3 regions of the Intestinibacillus sp. Marseille-P6563 genome follow, and region 2 is predicted to be linked to each of the others. Evidence: a T-box and tRNA genes for the amino acid it is inferred to sense, from the RefSeq annotation. Region 2 holds a T-box; the other regions hold tRNA genes.
The links. The T-box of region 2 lies ahead of alaS (alanine--tRNA ligase). A T-box ahead of a tRNA ligase gene usually reads a tRNA of that ligase, here a tRNA-Ala.
Positions count from the first base shown of each region.

Region 1: it has a tRNA-Ala gene. The T-box ahead of alaS (alanine--tRNA ligase) is inferred to sense a tRNA for this amino acid. The anticodon was not compared.
Region 3: it has a tRNA-Ala gene. The T-box ahead of alaS (alanine--tRNA ligase) is inferred to sense a tRNA for this amino acid. The anticodon was not compared.

Region 1 covers NZ_UWOD01000001.1:383,980-392,015, forward strand. The annotation lists gene EFB11_RS17095 (hypothetical protein) at 214-555, opposite strand; gene EFB11_RS01945 (hypothetical protein) at 901-1,194, opposite strand; gene EFB11_RS01950 (hypothetical protein) at 1,266-1,496, shown strand; gene EFB11_RS01955 (DUF262 domain-containing protein) at 1,830-2,135, shown strand; gene EFB11_RS01960 (hypothetical protein) at 2,120-3,715, shown strand; tRNA gene EFB11_RS01965 (tRNA-Ala) at 3,848-3,923, opposite strand; gene gltX (glutamate--tRNA ligase) at 4,182-5,834, shown strand; gene EFB11_RS01975 (hypothetical protein) at 5,879-6,301, shown strand; gene EFB11_RS01980 (glutamine--tRNA ligase/YqeY domain fusion protein) at 6,327-7,979, shown strand; gene pdxR (MocR-like pyridoxine biosynthesis transcription factor PdxR) at 8,018-8,036, opposite strand, start outside.
Region 2 covers NZ_UWOD01000001.1:95,564-103,599, reverse strand. The annotation lists gene EFB11_RS00525 (DJ-1 family glyoxalase III) at 1-126, shown strand, start outside; gene EFB11_RS00520 (5-formyltetrahydrofolate cyclo-ligase) at 107-682, shown strand; gene EFB11_RS00515 (CPBP family intramembrane glutamic endopeptidase) at 672-1,565, shown strand; gene mltG (endolytic transglycosylase MltG) at 1,713-2,759, shown strand; gene EFB11_RS00505 (peptidase U32 family protein) at 2,761-4,002, shown strand; T-box leader at 4,062-4,260, shown strand; gene alaS (alanine--tRNA ligase) at 4,312-6,957, shown strand; gene EFB11_RS00495 (histidine triad nucleotide-binding protein) at 6,985-7,323, shown strand; gene EFB11_RS00490 (ComEC/Rec2 family competence protein) at 7,397-8,036, shown strand, end outside.
Region 3 covers NZ_UWOD01000001.1:1,059,677-1,067,712, forward strand. The annotation lists gene EFB11_RS05530 (RCC1 domain-containing protein) at 1-1,483, opposite strand, end outside; gene EFB11_RS05535 (helix-turn-helix domain-containing protein) at 1,635-1,868, shown strand; gene EFB11_RS05540 (helix-turn-helix domain-containing protein) at 1,917-2,540, opposite strand; gene EFB11_RS05545 (hypothetical protein) at 2,720-3,085, shown strand; gene EFB11_RS05550 (rolling circle replication-associated protein) at 3,139-4,014, shown strand; gene EFB11_RS05555 (hypothetical protein) at 3,974-4,159, shown strand; tRNA gene EFB11_RS05560 (tRNA-Ala) at 4,275-4,350, opposite strand; gene EFB11_RS05565 (glycine--tRNA ligase) at 4,488-5,879, shown strand; gene EFB11_RS05570 (hypothetical protein) at 5,928-6,200, opposite strand; gene EFB11_RS05575 (sensor histidine kinase) at 6,406-8,036, shown strand, end outside.

The sequences.
Region 1 (8,036 bases), 290 kb from region 2:
TTGAAAAACAGATACGCCTCGTCAATAAACTCCCATGTGTATTTACTCCGTCGCCTGTTAGAGTCGACACGGTTCTGGATGGCCTCCAACGTCGCCACAAGGCCGGTGGGGCGCAGCTACTCACCCACTTCATACAAGTACAAGTCAAAGGAGATGATGCGGCTTCCCATATCCACATTGGTCGCATAGGCGAACACATTGAGGGTGCTGATTTCAGAAGGCCAGCGCAATTTCCTGTACAGCCTCCTTCAACTGCTTCAGCACATCCTGTCGCCAGTCGGACAGCACCGAGGCGGCCCCTTTGCAGCCGTTTTTCAGATAGGGACGCAGGATGTTGGACGTGCAACGGTCAATAATGGATTTCTGTGCGCTGCCCAGCGTCCCAGTCCCCATTTGCTGCTCGATGATGCTCATAAGCACCCCGGATTTCATGACAATGGGGTTTTCGCCGTCTCCGATATCCATCAGGTTAATATGGTGGTGGCTGTGGAGGGATATCTCGATAATCTCACCACTCAACGCCGGGACAAGAGAGCCATATTCCCATTGCATCAATGACGATATCATCGTCGGTAGTCAGTACAATATTGGTGATACAGCTTTTCATGGTGACGGATTTACCGGAGCCGGATACACCCTTTGGTGAAGTACGGGCCTAGGAATCCAAACCGAAGGCTGCGAAAACATCGATCAGGCTCACGGTCTGGCTGCCGTTCTTTTAGTTGTAGGTGAATACCAGCTTATCGTCGAACATATAGATGGAGTTAAGAAAGATGCCGATGATCTGTCGCTGGTAGGCTTTATCATCCGGGTCACCGTAACGAAACCAGGAAATCCATTCGATAATATCCTCCCGGCTGTACTATGGGTGTTCCAGTTCCGCTTGCAGGATACTGGCTTTCACATTGTCACGCAGCTGCTCCAGTTCCTCCAGCCGCTGGCGGGTGCTGCTAGTGAAGATGCTTGCTGGATGGCGTTGAGCATATTCTCAATACCCCGCTCGGTGTCAGCCAACTGGCGACGGAGCAAAGGCATAGAGTTGTCTTCGATGTCTTGCAGGGCCACCAGTTCGTCTGCGATCTGGACAATTAGGTCATCCTGGAACACTCGCTGAATAGTGTACGTCACGGCGATATGTTCGATCCAGTCCTTTGGCCAGTACACCTCAGAAACGGTCCATTGACTTCGGGACAAGCCGATAATCCCCGTCTGGAACGACCGCCGAGACGGAAAAGAGGTTTGGTATCCCCAGGAACAACCGACCTTTGAGTGTTCGGTTGCAAGGGGGGTCCCTGCGGCCCGTCTCATCTACTATCGCCAGCGCATTCTGGAAGCCGGGCTGCTCATGCGCCGTTGCAGCCATCTTCTTTGGCTCGGACGCCCGCAGCACCCTGTGTAGCGACCGTTGCCAAAAAACCGCCAAGCGCCAGTTCGATGGCCGGGCCAAGGGCAAGGACTACGAGCAGGCCTACGTCCGGGAATATATGCTGGTATAACCCGCATCACCAAACTAAAAAAGGCCGGCACACCACCCGAATAGATCGGACGGGCGCGGGCCGTATTGAAGAAATTCCACAAGGAAGCATTGAACCGCAGACAGCAGGTCAAGGAGAAAAAGCTGTCCGCCAGCCAATTTATCAGCTGGATGATCGAGCTGGAGGAAGTTATTGGGAGGATTTGTAGGAGATAGGAAACACCAAACTTCCATAGTTTTTGATTTAATTTTACAATTATACTAAATTATCACTACATAAATCGTGTCATTGGATTGATATTCTCGAAAGAATATGATGTAATATACATAGCATTCTTAGGAAGGGAGTATTTCTATGAACACATGGGAGCAATCGTCATTTAGCGCGATTGAAATACACAATAGCATTACAAATGGAACTTTTGTTGTTCCCCCATATCAGCGCGGTGTCGTCTGGAGCAAAAATCAAAAAGATCAATTTGTTGACACACTAAAAAGAGGTCTTCCTTTTGGTACCATTTTGTTGTATTGGGATGAAAAAAACAACAAGTATCAAATAATTGATGGCTTACAGCGTTCATCCACTATATATGATTTCATCAACCATCCCGCTCCTTTTTTAATGATGATGATATTGAAGATAATTTGCCTGTTCAGTTAGCAAAGCTGACAGGTGTTGTAATTACATCGGGCTTGCTTCGCGATATACAAGGGAATTTGATCTCTTGGGTGCACAATGCTTTTTCCACAATGGATGATGTGCGGGATATGCAATACATAGACTATGCTATTGCTTTTACAAAACATTTTCCCTCGGCCGCAGGTAAAGAATCAGAGATTGCCAAAATCGTTCGTCCTACTTTAAAGAAATTTAAAGACTTGTGCGAAAACTTATGTACGGTGCGGATTCCTGCCATTGTGATCAAAGGTAACGATGATACTTTGCCTGAAATATTTGAAAGAATCAACTCTAAAGGGACGCAACTTTCGAAGTATCAAATTTATGCGGCATCTTGGATACATAAATATAAAATTTCATCCGCGTCGCTCTCTGAGTTCATAAAATACAACAAAGAGCGCTATGAATACATGGAGAGTGACGGGACGGATATTGCTGACTTTGATCCTATCGATTACATGAGAAATAGCAGGTTAAACTTGTTTGAAATAGCATATGCACTAGGGAAAACATTAGGTAGTAAATATCCATGCCTTTTTAACACAAAAAAAGATATCAGAGAAGTTGACAGTTTAGGTTTTACTTTAATTGCCGCCTGTTTAGGTGTAAAAAATTCTAATTTAAAAAGTCTTCATACTTCTTTCGAGAGGATTGTTGGCCAACAAAACGTTGATCTGTTTTTAGAGCGGGTTATTCAATGTGTTGATACTGCACATAAACTGATTGGAAAATTTAATAGATTTAAAGTGAATTCGCAAAGTGAAGTTGGGCCATTACATACTGAATTCCAAATCATTTCCTTAATTGCAAATATCTTTATTGCACGCTATGGACAATATTCCAAAGATGAAAATGATCGCATAGTAGACTACGCTGTGGCTTTGCAAAGTTCGAATACCACATGGGCTGACTACGAAACTTGTCTAAAACGAAATGCATGGAAAAGGTACTGTGTGGACATCCTCAATTCAAGGTGGAAAGGTGCTGGTGACAAAAAGCTGGATTCTGTGGCTTTCGATACAAACTATTTTGCAGCAGACATTCGTTGGGATGATTTTGAAAATGGTTTGCAGCAATGGTATAACTCCTCTAAACTTGAAAAAAGAGAATATAAGCGCGTAGCTTTTCCTCAAGAAGCAGAGAAAATGTTTTTAGCAATGTTATATTTACCTATTTTCTCGGCGGCAGATCAAACTGATCATTCAAAGTATGACGTTGAGCATCTGCTAACCAAAAATCTTCTCAGAAAATGCCTGGATCGATACGATGGAAAATTGCGGCTTCCTATTGGTTGTATTGGAAACTTGTGCTTACTGCCACAAAAAGAAAATCGATCGAAACGAGATAAAACGATATATGAAGACAGCTCGTTCCTTTCCAAATCTCAATACTCTTTGAGTGACTTGGAAAACAAATTCACGTTTACACGTGAAGATGATTTGAAATGGGCAAATGATTCTTCTCTGTCACAGGAAAAATTCGAAGAGTTGTACCTCCATTATATTGACCAAAGATTTGCGAATATGGTAGCTCGAATTAAAGAAAAATACTACAACTGCTAGCTGTGGGAAAGCATTGATCCCGCCGCAAAAGGGGAAGGTGCCGAATCGTTATGGCACCTTCCCCTTTTATGCAATATAAAAAATAAACCCGAACCCATCGCCAATCGGCATAAGGTTCGGATTTGTTTGTTGTGGTGGAGATAAGCGGGATCGAACCGCTGACCTCTTGAATGCCATTCAAGCGCTCTCCCAGCTGAGCTATACCCCCATGCCGTTGCTCGACAATAGATATTATAAAAAATGCACTCCCTTTTGTCAAGTGCTTTTTTCAAGAATCTCGTGCCCGCCCATCTGTCCCACTGCACGATATTTTCGTACAAAAACACAAAACCCCACGCTTTGGCAAGAAAATCCGGCAATCTTCTTGCAATCGGAACGGTTTGTGGTAAAATGAATGGGTATAGTGTATTAAGAGTGGAAATATCCCCTTTTATACCATCTTTGGATTCGGAGAGTATCAGTTATGATGGATTGGAAGTATCTTGCGGACAAACTGTTTCCGCATATCGTAGAAACCCCGGAGCAGGTAGAAGCGCGCTATCCCAAGCGCAATCTGCCGGAGGGCGCCAAAGTCACCCGTATGGGGCCCAGCCCGACCGGCTTTATGCACTTGGGCAACCTGTATGGCGCACTGGTCGATGAGCGCTTGGCCCATCAATCGGGCGGTGTATTCTATCTTCGCATTGAGGATACCGACCGCAAGCGCGAAGTCGAAGGCGGTGTACAGACGATCATCGATGCGTTTTCGGCTTTCGGCTTGCCGTTCGATGAAGGCGCTACCCTGGACGGCGAAACCGGCGACTATGGTCCCTATCGCCAGTCGCAGCGCGCACAGATCTACCAAACCTTTGTCAAATCGCTCATGGAGCGCGGCATGGCCTATCCCTGCTTCTGCACCGAAGAAGAACTGGCTGCCGCCCATGCTGAGCAGGAAAAGAATAAAGAAAACTTCGGCTATTACGGCAAATATGCCGTCTGGCGCGACCGGACCCTCGAAGACATCGAAGCTGAACTGGCGAAGGGCACTCCGTATGTCGTGCGCTTCCGCTCGGAAGGCAGCATCGACCATAAGATCCGCCACGAGGACCTGGTCAAGGGCAAGATGGAAGTCACCGAAAACGATCAGGATGTCGTCATCCTCAAATCGGACGGTATCCCGACTTATCACTTTGCGCATGTTGTCGACGACCATCTGATGGGCACCACCGTGGTCGTGCGCGGCGAAGAATGGCTGGCCACCCTGCCGGTTCATTTGCAGCTCTTCCGTGCGATGGGCTGGAAGGCACCCAAGTACGCTCACACCGCCCAGCTGATGAAGATCGATGAAGAAACCGGCGGCAAGCGCAAGTTGTCCAAGCGCAAGGACCCGGAACTGGCCCTCACCTATTATGCTAAGGAAGGCTATCCGGCTCCCTGTGTGCTCGAATACCTCATGACGCTGCTCAACTCCAACTTTGAGGAATGGCGGCGCACCAATCCGACCGCACCGATGAACGACTTCCCGTTCTCCACCAAGAAGATGAGCGGTTCGGGTGCGCTGTTTGACATTGACAAGCTTCAGGACGTGTCCAAAAACGTCATCTCCCGCATGAGCGCCGACGAAGTTTATGATTTCGTTTCCGCCTGGAGTGCTGAGCACGACCCGGCTTTCCATGCTCTGTTCACCCGCGACCCGGACAAATCCCGTGCCTTCCTGGCCATCGGCCGCGGTGGCAAGAAGCCGCGCAAGGACATTGCCCTGTGGAGCGATGTCAAGCCGTGTATGGATTTCCTGTTTGATGAATTATTCCAGCCCGATTACACCATGCCCGAGCGGGTCAGCGCGGCCGATGCCAAGGCCATGCTGGACGACTTTGCGCAGGTCTTTGACCCGGCCGACACGCCGGACGGCTTCTTTGAAAAGATGAAGGCCATCGCCGAAAAGCACGGCTATGCTGCCGATACCAAGGCATATAAGGCAAATCCCGACCAGTACAAGGGCGCTGTGGGCGATGTATCCATGGTCATCCGTGTTGCGGTCGCTGGCCGGCAAAATGCGCCCGACCTGCAAAGCGTAATGCACATCATGGGCCGTGAGCAGGTGCTCGCGCGTCTGGCCGCGTGCAAAGAGGCACTGTAAAACCATCCAGGCGGGCTCCGTTTTGAGTAAGGAGGTTTGTTAGCATGACCCTGCGAAAACTTCTCATCCTCGGTTCGATGTTCGTGCTTCTCTCTGGTTGCGGCCAGTCCGCGCCGGATGCAGCTGCATCCGTTCAGGGAGTCGAAGCACCCACCCACTTTTTGGACAACCTATCCCTGTCCGATTCCGTGACTGCAAGCGATGCGGAAGGCCGCACAGTGGTGTTTGGTACATTGGACGACGCCAGCATGCAGCAGGTTGAGGATTATTGGGCTGCTGTACTTGCCGCCGACGATTCTGCGGAGGCGCGGGATGCGACCATCTCTTCCACGCTGGAAATCGAACTGGAAGATCAAACGGTTACCATGACCATCATTTCCGACCTGCCGGAGTATTTAGAGGCCCATGGCATTCCAGATGACGGGCTCAGCCGCCAAAATTTTGCCTATTGTATTGAAAAAACATAAACCGAAAGGGGTTACTTGAAATTCCATGGAAGTGAACAACTTTCTCACCGAAATCATTGACGCCGATCTGGCCGCTGGCCTGACCGAACAGATCCACACCCGTTTTCCGCCCGAACCCAACGGCTATCTGCACATCGGTTCGGCCAAGGCTATTTTCATCAACTGGTCGATTGCCAAAAAATATAACGGCAAGTTCAACTTGCGCTTTGATGACACCAACCCGGTGCGCGAAGATGACGAATACGTCCAGGCCATCGACCGAGACATCGTCTGGCTGACCGGCGAAGAGCCCAACGGCGGTATCTTCTACGGTTCGGACTATTTTGAAACCTGCTATGACTGCGCGGTTGCGCTCATCAAGGCAGGCAAGGCTTATGTCTGTGACCTGACCCAGGAAGAAATGCGCGCGCAGCGCGGTACCCTGACCGAACCGGGTCAGAACAGCCCGTACCGTGACCGCTCGGTCGAGGAAAACCTGGCCCTGTTCCAGGCCATGCGCAACGGGGAATTCCCGGACGGTTCCAAGACCCTGCGCGCCAAGATTGATATGGCCAGCCCAAACATGAACCTGCGTGACCCGGCGATCTACCGCATCGTGCGGGCGCATCATCACCGCCAGGGTGATAAGTGGTGCATTTATCCGCTGTATGACTTTGCGCATCCCATTCAGGATGCCCTGGAAGGCATCACCCATTCGATGTGCTCGATCGAATTTGAAAACCATCGTCCGCTGTATGAGTGGGTCGTAGACAACTGCCCCCTGCCCCATCATCCCAAGCAGCGTGAATTTGCCCGCTTGAACGTCACCCATACGGTCATGAGCAAACGTTATCTGCGTGAACTGGTCTTCGAAGGCCATGTCGAGGGCTGGGATGACCCGCGTATGCCGACCCTGTGCGGTCTGCGCCGCCGCGGTTATACGCCGAGCGCAATTTTGGATTTTGTACAGCGTGCCGGCATTGCCAAGGCTAATTCGCTGGTGGACATCCGTCTGCTGGAGCACTGCATCCGCGAAGAGCTCAACGAGACCGCACTGCGCCGCATGGCCGTCACCGAACCGATCAAGCTGACCATCACCAACTATCCGGCCGATAAGACCGAATATTTCGAAGTACCCAACAATCCGCGCGACGAAGCGGCTGGTTCCCGTCAGGTACCCTTCACCGGCACGCTCTACATCGAAAAGAGCGACTTTGCCGAGGTTCCGCCTCCGAAGTTCCAGCGCTTAAAGCCGGGCGGCGAAGTTCGTCTGATGGGCGCCTATATCGTCAAGTGCAATGAGATCATCAAGGATGACGCAGGTGAGATCGTTGAACTGCGCTGCACTGCCGATTTGGAAACCGGCAACGGTATGCCGACCGATGGCCGCAAGATCCGCGGTACCATCCACTGGGTATCGGCTGGGCATGCCATCGATGCAACCTGCTATCTGTACGACCATTTGTTTACGCTGGAAAATACCGGCGATGTGCCCGAAGGCACCAACTATCTGGATTATCTCAATCCGGATTCGCTCAAGAAGCTGGAAGGCTGCAAGATGGAACCCTCGATCGCAGATGTTCCGGCAGGCACCCGTATGCAGTTTGTACGCATGGGGTATTTCATCAAGGATGAAGAGCCCGGTCGTTTCAATCGCATCGTAACCTTGAAGGACAGCTTTTCCAAGACTCTGAAGTAACACCAAAAAGGACGGGCAGGCTTGCCTGTCCTTTTCTTTTATGTCCACGCCCGTTCC
Region 2 (8,036 bases):
ATCATCACAGGGCGTGCGGCAGGCGCTGCTTTTGATTTTGCGCTCGCATTGTGCACGGCTGTCATGGGGAAGGCAGCTGCAAAACAGGTTGCAGAATCGGTCTGCTATGACACTGCCGCAGAATAAACAGCAACTTCGGCAGCAGATGAAGCGGCTTCGGCAAAACTTATCTTCTGCCGAGCGGAAGGCACAAAATCACGCCATTGCTCAGCGTGTCCTGAGCGACCCTGCATTTTTACAGGCAAAAACCGTATTTTGTTATTGCTCGACCGCGCAGGAGATCGATACATACCCCATTTTGCAAGCTGCTCTATCCCAGAAAAAACAACTCTGTTTGCCGCGTACCCTACCATTGGGACAAATGGAAGCTCGCCAGATTTTTCATCTTGAACAGTTGCAGCCTGCATCCTACGGCATCTTAGAGCCGGGATGTGATTCTCCTCTGATTGCACCAGAGGAGATCGATCTTTGCATTATTCCATGCCTGGCAGCCGATTTAAACGGGCATCGTTTGGGGTACGGCGGCGGCTATTATGACCGCTTTTTGCCGCGCACACATGCTACTCATATGGTACTTTGCGCGCAGGCCCGTCTATTTTCACAAATTCCCTCGCAGGAACACGATATCACCTGCGATATCATTCTTACAGAAAGTCAGGTGATACGCTTCCATGAAAAATAGAGCGGCTTTTTTGGCAGGACTTTCCCTTTTTCTCTGCTTTTGCTTGTTGGTCGCAGGCGGCAACGTCGGGACCTGGGCTAGCAAAGGGCTGATTGCTTGGGGGATTTTATTAGCAGAAGTCGCTGCCTTCCTGGTGCCGACGGTCCTACTGATTTTACCGCTTCGAAAAGGAGAGCGGTTGCAGATTCCGGTTTCAACCAAGCGGCTGAATGTCCGAACGGTGCGACTTTCCATCCGGCTTGGTATCGCGGTTTCTCTGATCTCGTTTTTGCTCAATCTGGTGTGCCTACATCTGTTTGGACAAGATGTGTCGTCCATCAACCCGGCCTCTTTCCATGCATCGGATATTGGCGGTCACTTCCTTCTATATTTGTTCGCCATTGTCATTATTCCAGCTATTGTCGAAGAAATCTATGTGCGTGGCGCAATTTTTCGGATTTTTAATCGCTATGCCGGCACGGGGCTGAGTATTGTATTATCTGCCTTAGTATTTGCCATGCTGCATGGTTCGTTCTACAACTTCCTGGGACCTTTTGTCGCAGGTATTGTCTTTGGCTGGCTGACCTTTGTGTATGATTCTATCTGGCCGTCTGCCATTGCCCATTTGGTCAATAATCTGTTTTATCTGATTATCCTGTGGTGCACCGATGTATACAGTGTATTCGGCATCTGGAACTATTTCCCGGCTATTTGTCTGATTTTGGTTCTGCTTTTTATTTACTTATCACTCGGTTCGGTCGAACGTCTGTTGCTCGCCGGTCGAGTGCCTCATTTTGCGCAAGGACAACATACTCTGGTTGCCATTCGCACTCTGATCGGAAACCCTGCATCGATTGCGTTTATTTTGGCCTTTTTGGCGAAAACGGTGTTCGGTGTGATTTAAAAGATAAATCAATTGGAGGATTGTATGGATTCACAAGATAGGACCCCGGAATATTATCGGATTAGCTCATCCGAGCGCCAAACACCTTCCCGGAGACGTCGAAAGAAAAAGCGTTCCCCGAATGGTTGCGGCGGTGCACTTGTATATTTGCTTGCTGTTGTTCTCATTTCGATTGTGCTTTCGGTGATCGTCATTTTTGTAACCAACGATGTGTTTGCATTGGTCAAGGACGAAAGTACCATTCAGTTTACTGTCGAAGAGAATACCAAAATCTCAAAATTAAGCGGTGAACTGGACAAAGAGGGAATCGTCAATTACGGTCTGATTTTCAAACTGTTCCTGACCGTGACCAACAAAAACGAAGATGTGCTGGCTGGCACCTATGAACTCAGCCCTGCCATGGACTATAACCAGATTGTTTTGGCACTTCGCAACGCGGATAAAAAGCAAACCGTAGAAGTGACCATTCCCGAAGGTTATAGCTTGCAGCAGATTAAGGAAACGCTGGTGGAAAATCATGTTTGCACCGAAGAAGATTTGGATGAGGCACTCAATGATTATCCGTTTAAGCATGAATTTTTGGAGGATAAGCTGCCGCCCGAAGACAACTGGCTGGAAGGCTATCTCTTCCCGGATACCTATACCTTCTATAAAAACGGCGATGCTGTCAAGGATGTTGTCAATAAAATGCTGAACAACTTCGATGAACGCTATGATGATGCGATCAAGGAAGGTGCAGAGAATCTCGACCGTTCGATGGATGAGATTGTAACCATTGCTTCCCTTGTCGAACGCGAAGCGAAGGTACCCGAAGAATTTGCAATGATTGCCGGTGTTATCTATAACCGTTTGAATAGTTCTCGGTTCCCGTATCTGGAAATCGACGCTTCGGTATTGTATGGTCTGGGTCGTACCAGCGGTACGCTGACCGCGGCTGACTTGGAAACCGATACGCCGTATAATACCTATCTGCATGAAGGCTTGCCGCCGGGACCGATCTGTAATCCGGGTTATAATGCGCTTTATGCAGCATCGCATCCAGCTGACCACGATTATTATTTCTACGTCGCAATGCCCGATGGTTCGCACCTGTTTGCAACCACCAACAGCGAACATGAACGCAACAAGGAAAAGGCCGCCGAAGCTTTTGCAGAAGCAGCCAATAGCAGCGGTGAGGAGGATACCGGGGAATAACATGAAGCAAAAACCTGAGATTTTAGCGCCGGCAGGAGACTTTGACAAACTGCGCTTTGCAATCGCTTATGGAGCCGATGCGGTATACATGGCCGGAAAGTCGTTCGGCATGCGCGCGGCTGCTGCAAACTTTGATGACGATGCCCTCCGAGAGGGCATCGCCTATGCGCATGCGCGCGGTGTGAAATGTTATATTACGGTCAATATCATTCCTTCTAACGAAGACCTGAAAGTCCTTCCGGCCTATTTGGAATTTTTGCAGGAAGCAGGCGCTGATGCGCTGATTGTTGCTGACGTGGGTGTTGTGGCAATGGCAAAACGGTATGCACCGCGCGTACCGCTTCACATCAGCACCCAAACCAGTATCCTCAATCATGAAGCGGCAAACTTCTGGGCCGATTTAGGGGCGGAACGTATTGTACTGGCCCGGGAACTAAGTCTGGAAGATATTGCAGAGATTCGGCAAAAAACGCCCAAATCTCTGGAAATTGAGGCGTTTGTCCATGGTGCTATGTGCATTTCCTATTCGGGACGCTGCCTGATTTCGCAGTATCTGACCGGACGCGATGCCAACCATGGCGCGTGTGCACAGCCGTGCCGCTGGAAATACAATCTGGTCGAAGAAAAGCGACCGGGCGAGTATTTTCCGGTTGTGGAAGGGGAGGGAGGAACCTACCTCTACAACTCCAAGGACCTGTGCATGATCGATCATATTCCGGAACTGGTCGACGCAGGCATTACCTCTTTCAAAATTGAAGGGCGTAATAAAACCGCGTATTATGCGGCTGGTATTACCTCGGCTTACCGCCGCGCGGTGGATGCCTACTGTGAAAATCCGGAAGGGTTCGCACTGCCGGCCGACATTCATGAGGAAGTCGGCAAAGTCAGCCATCGCAATTACTACACCGGCTTTTACTTTGGCGATCCCAACGGGCAGTATTATGAAGACAGCCAATATCTGCGCGATTGGGAAGTGACCGGTATGCCGATTTCGGTGGATGGTTCGCGCGCGACCTTTGCGCTGAAAAATCGGTTCTATCGCGGTAATGTGCTGGAACTGGTGCAGCCGGGCAAACCGCCTTACACCTTCACCGCTGATGCGGTCGTTGATGAGGCGGGAGAAGCTTTGGATGTGTTTCATCATCCTGAAATGCGGTTTACCATCGAGTTCCCGTTTGAGGTGGACCCGTTTGCTATCCTGCGACGGGAAAAAGAACCCCAGACTTCCAAATCCGAAGCGTGAAAAACTGCCGAGAATGATTGACAAATCCGTAAAATGTGGTACAATAATGAAGCAATATGTCATAGACGATGATGAAACGAGTGCTGCAAAGTAGTCCAAAGCGAGAGGGGAACGGTGAAAGCCCTTGGCCAAACGTGCAGGACAGCCATTTCGGAGTTTCTTGTGATAAGCAAGACGTATTCCCGCGTTAAGGGACCTGAGATGCCGGATTTTCCGGTAATTAGGGTGGTACCGTGAAGCAGAGCCTTCGCCCCTAGATTTGGGCGGAGGCTTTTTCTATTTTTTTAAGATTATTGGAGGAATACCGCTATGCAGTACAGAGGCTTAAATGAGCTTCGAGAAATGTATCTGAAATTTTTTGAAAGCAAGGATCATCTGCGTCTGCCCAGCTTTTCGCTGATTCCGCAGAACGATGCTTCTCTGCTCCTGATCAACTCGGGTATGGCGCCGATGAAGCCCTACTTCACCGGCGAAATTGAGCCGCCCCGTCACCGTGTTACCACTTGCCAGAAGTGCATCCGTACCGGTGACATTGAAAACGTCGGTAAGACCGCCCGTCATGGTACTTTCTTTGAAATGCTAGGCAACTTCTCGTTTGGCGACTATTTCAAGCGGGAAGCAATCCACTGGAGCTGGGAGTTCCTGACCTCTCCGGAGTGGGTAGGCATTGATCCGAATCTGCTGTATCCGTCTATCTATCAGGACGATGAAGAAGCTTTTGAAATTTGGAACAAGGAGATTGGCATTCCGGCAGAGCGTATCTTCCGCTTTGGCAAGGAAGATAACTTCTGGGAGCATGGTTCCGGTCCCTGTGGTCCGTGTTCGGAAATCTACTACGATCGTGGCGCAGAATTTGGCTGCGGCAAGCCGGGCTGCACGGTTGGCTGTGACTGCGACCGCTATATGGAAGTTTGGAACAACGTTTTTTCCCAGTTTGATAACGATGGCCATGGCAACTATACCGAACTGAAGCAGAAGAACATCGATACCGGCATGGGTCTGGAACGTCTGGCCTGTGTGGTACAGGGTGTTGGTTCGCTGTTTGAAGTGGATACGGTCCGCAACATCATGAAGCATATCGAGCGCATTGCTGGTGTGGAATATCACAAGGACGAAAAGACCGATATTTCGCTGCGCGTTATCACTGACCACATCCGTTCGACCGTTATGATGGTTTGCGATGGCGTCATTCCGTCCAACGAAGGCCGCGGCTATGTACTGCGCCGCCTGCTGCGCCGGGCAGCCCGTCATGGTAAGCTGTTGGGCATCAATCGTCCGTTCCTGTGCGAAGTTTGCGATACCGTAATCGAAGAGAGCGGCGGAGCTTATCCGGAACTGCATGAGAAGAGCGCTTATATCCATAAGGTCATTGAGATGGAAGAAGCGCGCTTTGATGCGACGATTGACTCTGGTCTGTCGATCCTCAATGATATGATCGCAGCCGTCAAGGGCGAGGGCAAGACCGAACTGCCCGCAGCGGATGCCTTCAAGCTATATGACACCTATGGCTTCCCGATCGACCTGACGCTCGAAATCCTGGAAGAGCAGGGCATGACCACCGATCGTGTTGGTTTTGATGCCTTGATGGACGAGCAGCGCAAGCGTGCGCGCGAAGACCGCAAGAAGATGGGCGATCTTGGCTGGGCGAGCGAAGATCTTGGACTGGACAAGTCGCTCAAGACCCAGTTTGATGGATATACCGTTTTTGAGGAGCAGGCCACCGTTCTGGCGATTGTTGCAAATGGCGAACTGGCTGGCTCGGCAGCGACTGGTGAGAAGGTCACGATCGTACTCGACCATACGCCGTTCTATGCGGAATCGGGCGGACAGGTACCGGACCACGGTACGCTCACCAGCACCAAGGGCGCGGTTGTTACTATTCAGGATGTGCAGAAGACCAAGGACGGCAAATTCCTGCATAGCGGCGTGGTAGAAACGGGCGTACTTGCCGTAGAAGATACGGTGGATGCCAAGATTGATCTGGCACGCCGTCAGGCAATTGCACGTTCGCACACTGCGACCCACTTGCTGCAAAAGGCATTGCGCACCGTTCTGGGCACCCATGTTGAACAGGCTGGTTCGTATACTGATGCGGATCATGTTCGCTTCGACTTTACCCATTTTGCTGCACTGACTCCGGAAGAGCTGACCCAGGTAGAAGAAATGGTCAACGATGCGATTCTGGCAGGCTATCCGGTTGTCACTGAAGAGATGCCGATTGATGAAGCCAAGAAGCGTGGTGCCATGGCACTCTTTGGTGAAAAGTACGGCGATCGGGTGCGCGTGGTTCAGGCAGGCGACTTCTCGATCGAATTGTGTGGTGGTACCCATCTGTCGAACACGGCACAGGCTGGTATCTTTAAGATCGTCAGCGAAGCTTCGGTTGCAGCTGGTGTGCGTCGTATTGAGGCGATTACCGGTAAGGGCGTGCTGGCATTTATCAACGAAAAGCAGCGCATGATTACCGATGCAGCCAAAGCACTGAAGACTACGCCGGCTGAAATGCTCCAGCGTGTGGAACAGGTAATGGCCGACATCCGTGAGATGGGCAAGAATATCGATAAGCTCTCAGCAAAAATCGCTAATATGCAACTTGTGGATCTGTTCAATGTATCCCGCGATGTCAAGGGCGTGAATGTCATTGCCGTGAAGCTGGATGATGTGAACATGGATACCATGCGCCAGATGGGCGATACCATCAAGGAACGTGCGCCCAAGATGGTTGCCGTTCTTTCGACCGTTATTGGTGGCAAGATCAATTTCTTGTGCGTCTGCGGTCCGGAAGCGGTCAAGACAGGTGCTCATGCAGGTAAGATCGTAAAGGCAACGGCAGCCATTTGCGGTGGTGGCGGCGGCGGCCGTCCGGACAGCGCAACGGCTGGCGGCAAGAATGTTGATAAGTTGGAAGAAGCACTGGAAGCTGTGAACAACATTGTTGCAGAACAGCTTGGTTAAAAAAGAATCTCAAAGGGAGGTCTTTGTATGAGTGATTGCATCTTCTGTAAGATTGCCGGGAAGGAGATCCCATCTCGACCGGTGTATGAGGACGATCTGTGTTATGCTTTCTATGACCTGGAACCGCAGGCGCCGACCCATTTCCTGGTCATTCCAAAGCAGCACATTGCCTGTGCGTTGGATATTGATGCATCCAATGCTGCAATCGTCGGCCACTGTTATGCGGTGATTGCCAAGGTAGCCAAACAGCTTGGTATCGAAAGCTATCGCGTGGTCACCAACTGTGGCGAACAAGCCGGACAAACGGTATTCCATCTGCATTTTCATGTTCTGGCTGGCCGAGATATGACTTGGCCGCCGGGCTAAAGAAGTAACGGAAAAGGGGAGCGGCCAATCGCCGCTTCCCTCTTTTCCTTGTAAGTGGGGAGGGAATTTTTGCATGTGGTATTTGCCGTTGTTCACGCTGACCTTTTTATGTGCCGTGTGGGTGGAAATACAATACGATCCTGTGATTCAGCATTTGTGGTTCTTGCCCGTATGCATCCTGATTGCCGCGATGGTCGTTATCCTTTGCCGGCACTGGAAGAAGCGCAATCTGCTCATCAGCCTGCTTTTGGGAGGATGTGTTGGATTTGCCTACGCCGGATTATTTGTGGGCATGGTTCATGCGCCACTGGCCAGTCTGGATGGTCAAAAGGCACGGATTTCGGCTATTGTCACCGATTATGCCGAGCAATATGAAGATACACAGCGCGTTTCCCTGAAAGTCGATACGAAGGCATCCGGCATCTCTTTTTGGATGTCTTCGTTTGATACGATGGCGTATCTTCCTTTGACCGATACCGAACTGGAGCCCGGCGATCGGATTGAAGCCAAGGTTTCTTTTTATGAAGGCTCAAACAATGGGGGATTTGACCGGGCATCGTATTATTCCGGCCGCAACATGCACATCTTGGCCACATGCGAAAATGCTTTGACCTTTGAAGTCGAAAAAGCTACTTCTGTCCCATGGACACTGCGGCCGTTGGTTTGGACGCATTCTCTCAAACAAAACCTACATGATGCTTTATCGGATACCG
Region 3 (8,036 bases), 960 kb from region 2:
AAGGAGTATTTCCATTAAAGGCCGTGCTGTCTTTTGATATGATATTATTTTCTTTTGCCCACAATGCTGCCTTATAAAAATAACCACTCTCCTTAATGTCCGTGAATGTACTCGTTTTGCTGGTGGGCTCAGGAGAACCCTTTGCACGCCACAGGAATGTTAAGATTTGCGCCGTAGTACAGGTATCGTCAGGAGAAAAGGTTGTAGATGTCGTACCGCTGGTAACACTATTTTCGACAGCCCACAAAACCGAGGCGGCAAAATAGTCCGTTTCCAACACATCATTGAACCCGCCTACGTTTGAAACTTCGGTATCTGCAGATGATAGTTTAGCGGTCACGCCTATAAGCTGAACCGGAATAGTCTGCATTAAAAACCCATTGGGGTCTGTCCCATTTCCAATTCCCATATCGTCAGAACGCCCGCAAAACCAGATGGAACCATCTGCCTTTACGATTGCAGTATCAAAACTGCTACAAGTGACGGACGCTACACCATCCATAATTTTTGTTGGCTTAAATTGATATGGTTTTCCATCCGAAGAATAATTTGTTCCGGTGTATCCATTTCCCAGTTGACCGCAATCATTTTCCCCCCACATCCACAAGGAACCGTCTGCCTTAATTGCGGCAGAATGGGTGCTGCCATTACAAACTGAAACCACGTCGTCAAGTATTTTTTGAGGTGTTGTATATGTATCCCATCCAGCTGTGCCGTTCGCCATCTGGCCGTATGAGTTAAATCCCCATACCCAGAGGGAGCCATCTGTTTTAACGGCAGTTGAGGCAAATCTTCCGCAGCTGACAGCTGAAACGCCGTCCATAACCTTAACAGGAACGGTCTGATACCCTTTTATATCATTATTTCCGTCGCATAAATAGCATTTTGCTCCCCACATCCACAGGGAACCATCTGTTTTAATTGCGGCCATAACACCTTCACCACAGCTAACAGCTGCAACATCCTCCAAGACACGGGCGGGAACATCAGAATCCTCCATAGTACCATTTCCCAACTGTCCACTTAAATTATTGCCCCATGTCCACAAGGATCCATCTGCTTTAATCGCCGCAATAGAACCATTGTTATAGCTAACCGAAATCACGTTATCCATCACTTTTTTGGGTGTGAATCGTAAAAAATAATTGGAGTGTTCATCATAATAATGGTAGGTAAAAACCCACAGGGAACCATCTGTTTTTATCACAGCGGTATTTGAGCCATCACAACTGACCGAACTTACATTCTCCATCACTTTAGCAAAGGAAGCAGACTGCTCAAATTTCCCATTTCCCAAGTCCTTATACGCTTCTTTTCCGCGCATCCAAAGTGTGTTGTTGTTATCTACCACGGCCAGCGTTCCCCCGCCCAAGCTTACGGTAGCTGCCTGGCCCGCTTTGCCCATATCAAAGGCCGAAGCCGGGACAGCCAAGCTCACGCAAAGCACCAGAGCCAATGCCAAAAACAAAATGCGCTTTTTCATAGACTTCCCTCCTAAAAGTTGTGGTTAATTGGGGATTTCGTTTTTATTATATCATACGATTTTTTCTCTTACAATAATGAATTGTGAGGCAATACCTAACATACATTTGCTCCACATTTGGCTACACTTTTGTTAGGTGGTGGCTCATAAAATGAATCAGCTTGTATTTGATGATGATATTTATAATACGATACGGCATAATATCAAGAAGTGTCGAAAAGAGAAAGGGCTAACCGCTGCGGAGTTGGCTGAATTGATAGGACGTTCCCATGATTTTGTTCGCCAGATTGAGAGCGAAAAGGTTGCTTACAATTTTAGTGTAGAAACTCTTTATAGAATATCAGTTGCTTTGGACGTTAGCTTGGATAAACTGATAGAAAAGTAAACTGACAAAAGCAGTCCCTTTGGTATTACCTTAGGGACTGCTTTTTTGTTATTCTTCTTCTGGTAACTTCAATTCCTCACTATCTTCCAGCAGCTTGGCAATTTTATCAATAGCCTTAGAAACTGATTTTTCCAGTTTCCATTTTGAGATTAAGCCAACAATTTCTTTATCTTCTTGCCTGTAATCAAAATCGAGCGTTACAAAATTTGAATATTTCTGCGTTGTATAGGCGAAAGAATCCAGACTGTGAATTAACTCCGACATAAAATCAGTTTCAAAAAGAAGATTTAAAATTTTCAAGTATGTTGCCGAACCATTTTCACTTGAAAAAGCTTTGATTTTGGCGATTGCTGCGTCAGTCAATCCTAATGTTTCTTTTACTTCTTTGTTCTCTGGCCTCATATCATCAGACAAGCAAAAAACATACTCAAGGGAAACATCAAAAACTCGAGAATACGCAACCGCAAGTTCGGGTGTTAAGTTGGCATTTGACTTTTCGATTTCCGCAATTCTTGTTTCGCCCGACTTCCCATCTAATTGGATTTGCACATAGGGATTAAGGCGAGCGGCGACTTGGTTTAATGTTAAGTCATTATCTATCCTCAACTTTTTAAGCCTATTTCCGATATTTTTAAATTTATCATTTGGAGTTTTCTTCAAAATCTTTGGCATAGGTCGTATCTCCTTTACCTTTTTCTTAATTATTATTATATAATACTTAAATGGACAAAATCAATGATGATAATATGGTATTATAATACTTTTCTGCATGGTAAGCTATACTCAGAAAAGCGCTTTTCAGATTATGTATTAAGCTGTCCTATCGGCTCGACGGGGGAAAGGAGTATACCATGCCCTATAAACTTAATGTAGATTTACCCGCCGTAAATGCTGGCTATGACTATGCTGTATTAACGGGAAAAACTGATATTTTTCCCTACGAGGACGGAAAAAAACTTTCCGATGTGCGAACTGGCGTAAAATTAACCCTTGCGTTGCAAGGAGCTTGTCTTGCTCCGCTTGCGGTTAAGTTTGACCATGACCCGCTGCCGAATCTCACAGGCGAACAAATTGAAGCGGCCTGTCTGGGGGGCAACTTTATTTACGTGCAGCTTCCAGATTGCGCTGTAAATCTATATTCCAGCAGCAACGGCGGCATTGGCATGACTGCGACTGCACAGACCGCGAAAATTGTCACCCTCAAGAGCGACAAATAAGACGGGGTGAGGGCAACATACGTTGCCCTCACCCCGCCAGAAAGGAAACTCGCATGAAATCATTTATCTCACCTGAGTTTATAATCGCTGTGGCTGCCCTTGCTCTTATATTTACTGTCATTGTCTGCCTTGTGCAGATATTCCGTACACCGCCGCTGTTGAAACGGCGCTTTGACCGCGCTGTGCGGCGCTGCGGACTGCACAATGCACAAAATGAATACCCTATGCTTGTCGGCGTCAAACGGGATAAGGATAAGCACCACGGCATTATTTTGACGGTCAAGAATATGGGTATCTCCGTCCCAGATTTTGACCGAAGAATTGACCGTCTGCAAGCGTCCCTTAAGCAAGGGCACCCGCCCGCCGAATACATCATTGCTGCCGAACCACAAGCGCGTGGCGCATGGCATTTGCATTGCTTATTTCTGTTTACAGAAAAAGCCCCCTTTATCCCTAATTCAGATATGGCACGGATTTGGGGACATGGCTTCACAAAGACAAAGAGCCTCAAAGGAATCGACAACCACGGCTTATACCTGACAGCATATTTGGGTGATATGGAATTATCCGAAGCCCTCCGCGCTAGTAGCCCAAGAGGCAAAATAACCGAGGCAAGTACAATCGACGAGCAGGGCAAGCGGCAAAAGAAAGCGGTCATCAAGGGAGCAAGGCTACGTCTGTACCCTCCCGGCTTCAATTTATACCGTACAAGCCGGGGCGTGAAAAGGCCGGAGATATGGCAGACCACAGAGGCCGAAGCACAAAAGATGATACATGGTACACCGCTTACCTATGAAAAAACCATCGCAGTCACCGATGAGGCTGGGAATGTGAAAAACATCATTAACTATCGACAATACAACATCGCCGCGAAGGAGGGCGGCTCACTTGACGCAGCGGAAAAAGCAATATCACCCGAAGATACCTGATTACGAATTAGAAGCCCTTGCCCGTTGTCTGCTCCCCGATATGCAAACCTATTTTGAGAGCGACGAAGGCAAGAGGGCGTTTGCCGAATGGCAAGCTCAGCAACAGAACAAGGACAAAGGGGAAAGACAGACGAAGCCTAAATAATAGCGGCGGCAGTATGTAACACATACCGCCGCCGCTTTGCTTATGCTATTTCGTCCAGATAAATGATAAATCCGAACCCGTTCCCTATCGGGAAAAGGTTCGGATTATCTTGATTTGGTGGACCCAAAGGGATTCGAACCCTCGACCTCTCGGATGCGAACCGAACGCTCTCCCAGCTGAGCTATGGGCCCATTTTTTATCCCATTCATTTCAATACTACTCTTGACAAGTAAATATTATATAGGTAGAATAAATTCGTGTCAAGCATTTTTTGCCACTTGATGAAAAAAAGCGTGCATCAGCCAGATGCGCCAAAAGGAGAATGAAAATGAAAAACAGCGAAAAGACAATGGAAAAAATCGTCGCCCTGTGCAAGGGCCGTGGCTTCGTGTATTCCGGCTCGGAGATCTACGGTGGCCTTGCCAACACCTGGGACTACGGCCCGCTCGGCGTAGAGTTCAAGAACAACGTCAAGGCTGCTTGGCGGAAGAAGTTCGTACAGGAAAGCCCGTACAATGTCGGCCTGGATGCTGCCATCCTGATGAACCCGACGACCTGGGTCGCTTCCGGCCATGTAGGCGGTTTTTCCGATCCGCTGATGGACTGCAAAGATTGTAAGACCCGCCATCGTGCCGACCAGCTCATCGAAGAGCAGACCGGCGAAAACCCGGCCGGCTGGTCCAACCAGCAGATGATGGACTACATCGTCGAGCACGGTCTGACCTGCCCCAACTGCGGCGGCCATAACTTTACCGATATTCGTCAGTTCAACCTGATGTTCAAGACCTTCCAGGGTGTTACCGAGAACGCAAAGAACGAAATCTTCCTGCGTCCGGAAACCGCACAGGGTATTTTCGTCAACTTCCAGAACATCCAGCGCACCACCCGCAAGAAGATCCCCTTCGGCGTTGGTCAGGTGGGCAAATCCTTCCGTAACGAGATCACGCCGGGCAACTTCACGTTCCGTACCCGTGAATTTGAGCAGATGGAACTGGAATTCTTCTGCAAGCCGGGCACCGATCTGGAATGGTTCAAGTACTGGAAGGACTACTGCCACAACTGGCTGCTGGCCCTGGGCATGAAGGACGAAAACCTGCGTCTGCGCGACCATGACCCGGAAGAGCTTTCGCACTATTCCAACGCCACCACTGACATCGAGTTCCTGTTCCCGTTTGGCTGGGGCGAACTGTGGGGCATCGCAGACCGCACCGACTTCGACCTGACCCAGCACCAGAACACCTCGGGTGTTTCCATGGAATACTTCGATCAGGAAGCAAACGAAAAGTATATCCCGTATGTCATCGAGCCTTCGCTCGGCGCCGACCGCGTGGCGCTCGCCTTCCTGTGCGATGCGTACGACGAAGAAGTCGTTGGCCAGGACAAGAACGGCAAGGATGATGTCCGTACGGTTCTGCGTCTGCATCCGGCACTGGCGCCCTTCAAGGCTGCTGTCCTGCCGCTGTCCAAGAAGCTGACCGCACAGGCACAGCCCATCTGGGAAAAGCTGTCCAAGAAGTTCAATGTAGACTTTGACGACGCCGGTTCGATCGGCAAGCGTTACCGCCGCGAAGATGAGATCGGCACTCCGTTCTGCATCACCGTGGACTTTGAAACCGAGCAGGACGGCTGCGTGACCGTCCGCGACCGCGACACCATGGAGCAGGAGCGCATCAAGATCGACGATCTGGTACACTACCTGGCCAAGAAGATCGCATTCTAAAAAAAACACAAAAACGGCATTCCGTTTGGAATGCCGTTTTTTTTCGGTTTACAGCAGCACGGCCGACGTGTACTCGACCTTGATGCCGTCATCCTTGGTGCGGCTGAACTTGGCTTTGTTGCCGCTGCCATCGTCAATGGTCATCTTCTCCAGCTTATATCCGGTAAAGAAATCAGCCGCCGGACCTTCGACAAAGGCCGACCACTTGCGGCGCTTGGCTGCCGCCGGATTTTCTTCGTCTTCGGCTTCCTGCATGGCCTGTGCCGCCTCCTGCTGGAAGGTATCCTGTTCTTGTTCCTGCTCTTGCAGCATTTCGTCCATTTTAAAACGTCCTCCTGGGCTTGGAATCCGCCGCCCGGCAAGTCCGGACACGGCGTTTGGTTGTATTATAGCATATCTGCCTGCAAAAAAGAAGGAAATCTGCTTTTCTTTCTGGTTTTCCAAACCCTTGCTTTGACGTTTTGGTAATTTTACAGTATAATGTACGATAGTAATTTTAAGCGGCTGCGGTAGTAGGTGGACGGATATGCGAAGCTTCTTTGCCCATAAGCACACAACCAAACAGCGCCGCAGTCTGGGCTTCCGCGCCAAAGTGCTGCTGGCCATTGGCGGCATTACGTTGACAGCCTGTGCGCTGGTATCGTTTTTCTTCTTCCGGCTCTCGGCCCAGACGGTCGAGCAGAATTATGTCCTATCCCAGACCCGCATGCTGCGCATCACCATGCAGTCTTTGGAGGAAATGCTTTCTTCCGCCTATGATACGTCGGTTGCGCTGTCCTGTGACCAGACCTTGTATCAAATGATGCACGATTATTGCTATCAGCAAGGCTCGTCCGAAGATGCGCAAACCATGTCCGGTTATCTCAAACAATACCAGCCCGACGGCGGCATTATCGATTCGATCTATCTCTATCTGCCCCAGCGTGAACAGGTCATCACCTCGGCCGATTATCATGCGGTGCAGGAGATCTTCTTCACCCAGAATTATTCCTGGATGGAGTATCAGCAGCAGAATCCTTCGGGCACCCGCCTTTCCCCGGTCATCCTGTATGACAATGTCAACCGGGCACCTCAGTATGTGCTGACCTACACCCGGCCGATCTATGATGCCGACCAGAACACCCTGGCGTGGGTGGCGGTCAATTTGAGCGAGCGCGATTTGTTCTATCAGCTGCTCAGCGGCGGCACCCAGCCCGTGGAGGACGAATATTATCTGGTTGATGCTTCGGGCACCATTCTTCTGACCAAGGACACCTCGGCAATCGGCAAACAGTTTACCGATGTGCGTCCGGGCGGTGAATTGCCCGATGGCTCATCGGCTTCGGTGCAATATGGCGCCAACCGGTTGTTGACCGCCCTGCGCTCCCCCATGACCAGCTTCCAGCTCATTTGCCTGAGCGACCGCGACCAAATCGTCAGCGACCTGCGCGCCCAGCTCGGCTATATCATCGTGGTCCTGGTGCTCACGACGCTGGTGATGCTGTTGGTGGCTTTGTACGTATCCCGCTGGATGTACGCGCCGGTCAAGAATCTGAAAGATGCCATGCGGCGTGTCCAGGAGGGCGATCTTTCGGCCCGGGCACTCGTATGGGACAACGATGAAATCGGCGAACTGAGCGAAGGCTTTAACCAGACGGTCGAACAGGTCGAATGGCTCATCGGCCAGCTGGTCGATGAGCGCATGCAGAAAAAAGAGGCCGAGCTGGATGCCCTGCAATACCAGATCACGCCGCATTTCATGTATAATACGCTCAATTCGATCAAATACGCCGCCATGCTTCAGGGAGCCGACCGCATCGGCGAACAGCTTGGCGCTTTCATCGAACTGCTGCAAGCCAGCATCAGCCGCCGCGGCGCCTTTTTGACCGTGGAAGAAGAGATCCATCTGGTGGAAAACTATGTGAAGCTGCAAAAATTCCGCTACATGGATTCGTTCGATGTGACGTTCCACGTCGACCCGCAGTCCAAGGACTTCTATGTCCCCCGTCTGATCTTGCAGCCCCTTGTGGAAAACGCCATCCTGCACGGCACCCAGCCCGGACAGGCCGGCTGCCATGTGCAGGTGGACACCCAGACCGACGGCCATCAGCTCATCCTGCGCGTGACCGATGACGGCGCCGGGATGACCCAGGAAGAAGTCAACCGCCTGATGAATGG